DNA from 3 places in the Motilibacter rhizosphaerae genome. Region 3 is predicted to be linked to each of the others. Evidence: riboswitches for the same ligand, from Rfam matches in the RefSeq annotation. Region 3 holds a riboswitch; each other region holds the start of a gene.
What was found. Region 3 has a riboswitch for S-adenosylmethionine ahead of EV189_RS08385 (glutathione S-transferase C-terminal domain-containing protein). Riboswitches for the same ligand answer to the same signal wherever they lie in the genome.
Positions count from the first base shown of each region.

Region 1: another riboswitch for S-adenosylmethionine. It lies ahead of thrC (threonine synthase); the one in region 3 lies ahead of EV189_RS08385 (glutathione S-transferase C-terminal domain-containing protein).
Region 2: another riboswitch for S-adenosylmethionine. It lies ahead of EV189_RS09290 (aminotransferase class V-fold PLP-dependent enzyme); the one in region 3 lies ahead of EV189_RS08385 (glutathione S-transferase C-terminal domain-containing protein).

Region 1 covers NZ_SGXD01000003.1:868,972-871,226, reverse strand. Annotated here, with positions in the region: gene EV189_RS14770 (peptidoglycan-binding protein) at 1-577, shown strand, start outside; SAM riboswitch class I at 653-785, shown strand; gene thrC (threonine synthase) at 799-2,049, shown strand; gene EV189_RS14760 (MoaD/ThiS family protein) at 2,046-2,255, shown strand, end outside.
Region 2 covers NZ_SGXD01000002.1:813,024-815,278, forward strand. Annotated here, with positions in the region: gene EV189_RS09290 (aminotransferase class V-fold PLP-dependent enzyme) at 1-961, opposite strand, end outside; SAM riboswitch class IV at 1,003-1,117, opposite strand; gene biuH (biuret amidohydrolase) at 1,250-1,936, shown strand; gene hpxZ (oxalurate catabolism protein HpxZ) at 1,933-2,255, shown strand, end outside.
Region 3 covers NZ_SGXD01000002.1:621,138-623,392, reverse strand. Annotated here, with positions in the region: gene EV189_RS08390 (amino acid ABC transporter permease) at 1-648, opposite strand, end outside; SAM riboswitch class IV at 875-979, shown strand; gene EV189_RS08385 (glutathione S-transferase C-terminal domain-containing protein) at 1,031-1,912, shown strand; gene EV189_RS08380 (LLM class flavin-dependent oxidoreductase) at 1,909-2,255, shown strand, end outside.

The DNA of each region.
Region 1 (2,255 bases), on a different contig from region 3:
GGTGCAGGACTGGGCGCACGACACCGCGGCGAACCGCGCCGTGCTGCTCGGCGCGGTGCGGGCGCTGCAGGAGGCGGGCTTCGGCGTCGGGTTCTACTCGTACGCGTACGGCTGGCGGGAGATCACCGGCGGCATGCGCTCCGAGCTGCCGGTGTGGGCCACCGCCGGGCGCCGCGGCCGCGCGGGCGCGCTCGCGATGTGCCACCAGGCCTCGTTCTCCGGCGGTCCGGTCGTGCTGACCCAGTGGTACGACGACGTCCGCGACTCCGACGCGCTCTGCCCGACGCTCGCCCGTCCGGTCAGCGTCGAGAGCGACGACCTGCGGACGTACGCCGGGCTCGTCCTCAAGCGCGGCTCGCACGGCCCGGCCGTCGCGGCGCTGCGGCGGCGGCTCGGGATCGCCCCGGCACCGCAGTTCAGCCGGGCGACGGCCCTGGCCGTGCGTCGGTTCCAGCGCGCCCACCACCTCGCGGTCGACGGGGTCGTCGGCCCCGTGACGTGGCGGGCGCTCGGCGTCGCGCCGCTGCCGGTCCGCGTGCCGGGCCCGGTGTGGGACCGGTGGTTCGGCACGCCCTGACGGTGCCCGCGAGCATCGTCTATCCTGGTCCGTGCCGACTGCTCCACCGGGCAGGACGGCACCACAACTGAACACCGCTCATCCAGAGGGGCAGAGGGAACGGCCCGTTGAAGCCCCGGCAACCCTCCACGACGTCTCGTCCTCACGAGGCCCGTCGTGGAGTAGGTGCCAACTCCGGCCTGCGGAAAGACCGCAGGGAAGATGAGGAGAGGCCTCGCACCATGACGCTCCTGAGCTCTGACTCCGTCACCTCCTTCGGCCCCGCCGTCGCCCTCGCCTGCCGCGAGTGCGGCACGCGCACCGAGCTCGGCCCCCACTACGCCTGCCTCGAGTGCTTCGGCCCGCTCGAGGTCGTCTACGACGTCCCGCGCGTGACCCGCGAGCAGATCGCCGCCGGCCCGCAGTCGCTGTGGCGCTACAAGGACTTCCTCCCCGTGCCGGCCGACGTCGCCTCCCAGCCCGGTCTGCGGCCCGGCTGGACCAAGCTTGTCAAGGCCGACAACCTGGCGCGCGAGCTCGGCATCCGCTCGCTGTGGGTGAAGGACGACTCGGGCAACCCCACGCACTCGTTCAAGGACCGCGTCGTCGCCGTCGCGCTCTCGGCCGCCCGCCAGCTCGGCTTCACGACGATCGGCTGCGCCTCCACCGGCAACCTCGCCAACGCGGTGGCCGCCGCCGCAGCGCGCGCCGGGCTGCGCTCGGTCGTCTTCGTCCCGAGCGACCTCGAGGCCGGCAAGACCGTCACCACCGCGGTCTACGGCGGCACGCTGGTGGCCGTCGAGGGCAGCTACGACGACGTCAACCGCCTCTGCAGCGAGGTCGCGGCCGACCAGCCGTGGGGCTTCGTCAACATCAACCTGCGGCCCTACTACGCCGAGGGCTCGAAGACCGTCGGCTTCGAGGTCGCCGAGCAGCTCGGCTGGCACCTCCCGGAGCAGGTCGTCGCCCCCGTCGCGTCCGGCTCGCTGCTCACCAAGGTCGACAAGGCGTTCAAGGAGCTCGGCGCGGCCGGGCTCGTCGAGGCCACGCCGTACAAGGTCTTCGGGGCGCAGGCCACGGGCTGCTCGCCGGTCTCGCAGGCCTACCGCGACGGCACCGACGTGGTCCGCCCCGTCCGGCCCAAGACCATCGCGAAGTCCCTCGCGATCGGCAACCCGGCCGACGGCCCGTACGCCCTCGACGTCGTGCGCCGCACCGGCGGCGCGATCGCCGACGTGAGCGACGAGGAGGTCGTGGAGGGCATCCGCCTGCTCGCGCGCACCGAGGGCATCTTCGCCGAGACCGCAGGCGGCGTGACCGTCGCCGTGACCCGCAAGCTGCTCGCCGCAGGGCTGCTCGACCCCGACGCCGAGACCGTCATCCTCAACACCGGTGACGGGCTGAAGACCCTCGACGCCGTCGCGCCCGTCGTCGGCCCGAGCGCCACCATCCCCCCGTCCTACGACGCGTTCCAGAAGGCAGGGCTCGCATGAGCGTCAGCGTCCGCATCCCGACGATCCTCCGGACCTACACCGGTGGCGCCGCCGAGGTGACCGCAGAGCCGGGCGACGAGGCGACCCTCGCCGACCTGCTCGAGGCGCTGGAGACGAGCTACCCCGGGATCCGCGGGCGGGTCCTCGACGACGGCGGCGCGCTGCGCCGCTTCGTCAACGTCTACGTCGGCGACGAGGACGTCCGC
Region 2 (2,255 bases), 190 kb from region 3:
GCAGGCCCTCCTCGAGCAGCGCGGTCAGCGCCTGCTCCCGCTCCTCGAGCGCGGCGCGGCCCGCGGCCTCCAGCTCGCGGCAGGCGGCGGCGATCGCGACCGCGCCGAGCACGTTGGGCGTGCCGCCCTCGTGCCGCGCCGGGCCGGTCGCCCACACCTGGTCGGTGGTGCTCACCGAGCGGACGGCGCCGCCGCCCGGGAGGTACGGCGCGGCCTCGTCCAGCCAGTCCGCGCGGCCCGCGAGCACGCCCGAGCCGTACGGCGCGTAGAGCTTGTGCCCCGAGAACGCCACCCAGTCCGCGCCCAGCGCGGCGAGGTCGAAGCGGCGGTGCGGCACGAGCTGCGCGGCGTCGACGGCGACCCGCGCGCCGTGCGCCTGCGCGACGCGGACGAGCTCGGCCAGCGGCCACACCTCGCCGGTGACGTTGCTCGCGCCCGTGACCGAGACGAGCACGCGTCCGGGCAGCGCGTCCAGCGCGGCGTCGAGGGCGAGCACGGCCTCCTCGGGGCCGGCCGGCACCGGGAGCAGGACGTGGTCGCCGCGCTCGCGCCAGGAGAGCAGGTTGGCGTGGTGCTCGCTCGCGAAGCTGACGACGGTCACGTCGGCGGGCAGGCAGTGCGCGAGCAGGGAGAACGCGTCGGTGGTGTTGCGGGTGAGGACGACCTCGTCGCCAGGGCGGCACCCGAGGAAGGCCGCGATCCGCTCGCGCGACTGCTCGAGCAGCTCGGTGCTCACCTGGCTGGCGAAGCCGGCGCCGCGGTGGACGCTGGCGTACCACTCCTGGGCGCGGGTCACCGTCTCCTGCACCGCGACGAGCGCGGGGGCGGAGGCGGCGACGTCGAGGTCGGCGTACGCGGTGGTGCCCGCCGCGACGGGCACGAGGCGGCCGGCGCCGACGACGGGGAGCGGGGTGCCGGGGACGACGGTGCCGGTGGTGGGGGCGTCGAGGAGCAGCGTCACGGGACTTCTCCAGGTCCGGGGACCCGGAGGACGACTCGGCGGGTCCGCGCTTGCCGAGCCGCACTGCGCGACCGGCCAGGTCGTCACCCGGAGCACCCCGCCGCGGAGGAGGGTTGCCGACCAGCAAGCCGGGGCTGAACGCTGGCACTCGTGACCTGCGTGCAGTCTGTCACAGCCGCCCGCGGGTCGCGCAAGGGGGATCACCCGGACGGAGCAGCGAGCACGCCGCCACTCGCGTTCACGCCGTCCGCACCTCCCGGAAACGCGGCACCCCTAGCGTCCGCCCCCATGAGCGCACAGGTCGTCGCCGACCCCTACACCTGGCCCTACGACGGTGACGTCGACCCGGCCCGCACCGCCCTGCTCTGCATCGACTGGCAGGTCGACTTCTGCGGCGACGGCGGCTACGTCGACGCGATGGGCTACGACCTCGGCCTGACCCGCGTCGGACTGGGCCCTACGGCCGCGGTGCTCGCCGGTGCCCGCGCCGCCGGGATGCTCGTCGTCCACACGCGCGAGGGGCACCGGCCCGACCTCTCCGACTGCCCGCCGAACAAGCTGTGGCGCAGCAGGAGCATCGGCGCCGGCATCGGCGACCCCGGCCCCCAGGGCCGCATCCTCGTCCGCGGCGAGCCGGGCTGGGAGATCGTCCCGGAGGTCGCCCCCGTCGCCGGCGAGGTGGTCATCGACAAGCCCGGCAAGGGCGCGTTCTACGCGACCGACCTCGACCTCGTGCTGCGCACCCGCGGGATCAGCCACCTCGTGCTCACCGGCATCACGACCGACGTCTGCGTCCACACGACCATGCGCGAGGCCAACGACCGCGGCTACGAGTGCCTGGTCCTCGAGGACTGCACGGGAGCCACGGCGTACGAGAACCACCTGGCAGCACTGCAGATGGTCAAGATGCAGGGCGGTGTCTTCGGCGCTGTAGCGACCTCCGAGGCGTTCCTCAAGGCGCTGGAGGCGCGGTGACCGCCGGCGCCACGGAGCAGCTCGAGCTCGACCGCCCGGACGTCGTCGCCGAGGTCCGGGCGGCGTTCACGGCGTACGAGCAGGCGCTCGTCGACCACGACGTGCCCGCGATGACCGCGGCCTTCTGGGACAGCCCGTCCTGCGTCCGCTACGGCGTGGCCGAGCGGCTCTACGGCGCGGCGGAGATCGAGCGCTGGCGGACGGGCGCCACCCCCGTCGGCCGGGACCGGCGCCTCGGGCCGACGGTCGTCGCGACCTTCGGCACGGCGTACGCGGTGGTGAGCACGGAGTTCCGCTACGCGTCGCAGCCCGGGGCCGT
Region 3 (2,255 bases):
CGCGCTGGCCGCCTCGAGCTGGCCCTGGTCGACCGAGAGGATGCCGCCGCGGACGAGCTCCGCCGCGTACGCCGCCTCGTTGAGCGTGAAGCCCACCACCGCGATCACCAGCGGGCTGCCGAGCAGCGTCAGCGTGTCGACGTGCGCGAAGCCGGGCCCGAACGGCACGCCGACCTGCAACCGGCTGTAGAGCGCGTTGAAGTTGAAGACGAGGAGCAGCAGCACGAGCATCGGCACCGAGCGGAAGATCCACACGTAGACCCACGACGCGCCCTGCAGCAGCGGTACGCCCGAGAGCCGGGCGAGGGCCAGCAGCACGCCGAGCGCGCCCCCGAGGACCGCGCTCAGGGCGGTCACCTCGAGGGTGATCCGCAGACCGTCGAGCACGACGGGGTCGACGAACCAGTCGCCGACGACCGTCCACTGGAAGGCGCGGTTGGTGACGAGGCCGTGCACCAGCTGCGCCACCACCACCAGCGTCACCGCGGTCGCGGCCCAGCGGCCGGGGCGGCGCGCGGGCAGCGGGCGGCCGGGGAGGAGCCCGTCGGTGGGGTCGCTGCCGTGGGCGGCGCCCTGCTCGGCTGCCTTCGGGAGCGGGGCCGGGACCGGTGGCGCAGTGCCGGTCTCGGGCGTCTGCGTGGCGCTCATGCGGGATCTCCAGGGCGAGGGGGAGCGCGAGCCGGGGACGCGGGCGTGCGTCCTGCCGAGCCGCGGGGACGGGACCCGCGGTGCCGGGGCGTTTCCCGCAGGTCGTCTGGCGAGGACCGTACGCGGCTTCCGGCCCCCCGGCCGACCGGTTCGAGGACCTGTCCACGATGTGGAACGGGGCGATAGAACGGTTGCCGCTACGAGGATCTCGACGCATGCTCGGAGTCGTCACGAGCGCCAGCGACAAGCCCCGGCTAGCTGGCCGGCAACCCTCCGACCGCGGCGGGGTGCCCCGGGTGAGGACACGGCCGCACCGCGGCAAGCGCGGGTCCGGGCTCCCCTCGTGGGGCTCGGCCTCGTGCTCCCCGACGACAGGAGACGCATGAGCATGGCGACCTGCGCCAGCCCCGTGGACGTGGGGGAGCACGGCACCTACGCGGTGCACCGCGACCCCGGAGACACGCGCCCGGTGTACCGCTTCACCGACCGCATCACGGCGGACGGGGCGAGCGGCTACCCCGCCGTCGGTGGGCGCTACCACGTCTACGCCGGCTGGTTCTGCCCGTGGTCCCAGCGGGTCACGCTGGAGCTGGCGCTCAACGGTCTGGCCGAGGTCGTCTCCGTGTCCTTCGTCGACGACGAGCGCGACGGCCGCGGCTGGGCGTTCCGCGAGACGCACGGGCCGGACCCTGTCAACGGCTTCGCCCTGCTGCGCGAGGCGTACGACCGCACCGAGCCGGGCTTCGACGGGCTCGTCTCCGTCCCGACGCTGTGGGACCGCGTCACCGGCCGCGTGGTGAGCAACGACTTCCGCCTGCTCGGCATCGACCTCGCCACGCAGTTCGGCGCGACGGCTGGCACCTACCCCGAGCACCTGCGCGACGAGATCGAGGCGCTGGACGCGCAGCTGGGCCCCGACGTCAACCAGGGCATCAGCGTGGCAGGGGGCGACGGCCCGGGCGCCCCGCAGGCGCGGGAGCGCCTGCTCGCGCGCTTCGCCGAGCTCGAGGAGCGCCTGTCCGGCAGCAGGTTCCTGCTCGGCGACCAGCTCACCGAGGCCGATGTCCGGCTGTGGGTCTCCGTGGTCCGCTACGACGCCGAGCACAACGTGGGCGGCCGCATCGGCCCGGCGCTGCCGCACTGGCCCGCCCTCTGGCGCTGGGGGCGCGAGCTGTACGCGCTCCCCGCCTTCCGCTCCACCACCCGCTTCGCCTCGTTCACCGGGCCCGGTGCGGTCCAGCTCGAGTGGGAGGGCGAGCGATGAGCCAGCTCCACCTCGCCGTCGGCCTCGAGGGCGCCGGCTGGCACCCCGCGGCCTGGCGCGACCCGGCCGCCGCGCCACACGACCTGCTGTCGGCGGCGTACTGGACCGAGCTGGTCGCGGTGGCCGAGCGCGGGCTGCTCGACCTCGTCACGATCGAGGACGGGCTGGCCCTGCAGTCCGAGCGCGACGACGCGCCGGACGGCCGCACCGACCGGGTCCGCGGCCGGCTCGACGCCGTGCTGACCGCCGCACGCGTGGCGCCGACCACGCGGCACATCGGCCTCGTGCCGAGCGCCACCGTCACGCACACCGAGCCCTTCCACCTGAGCAAGGCCGTCGCCAC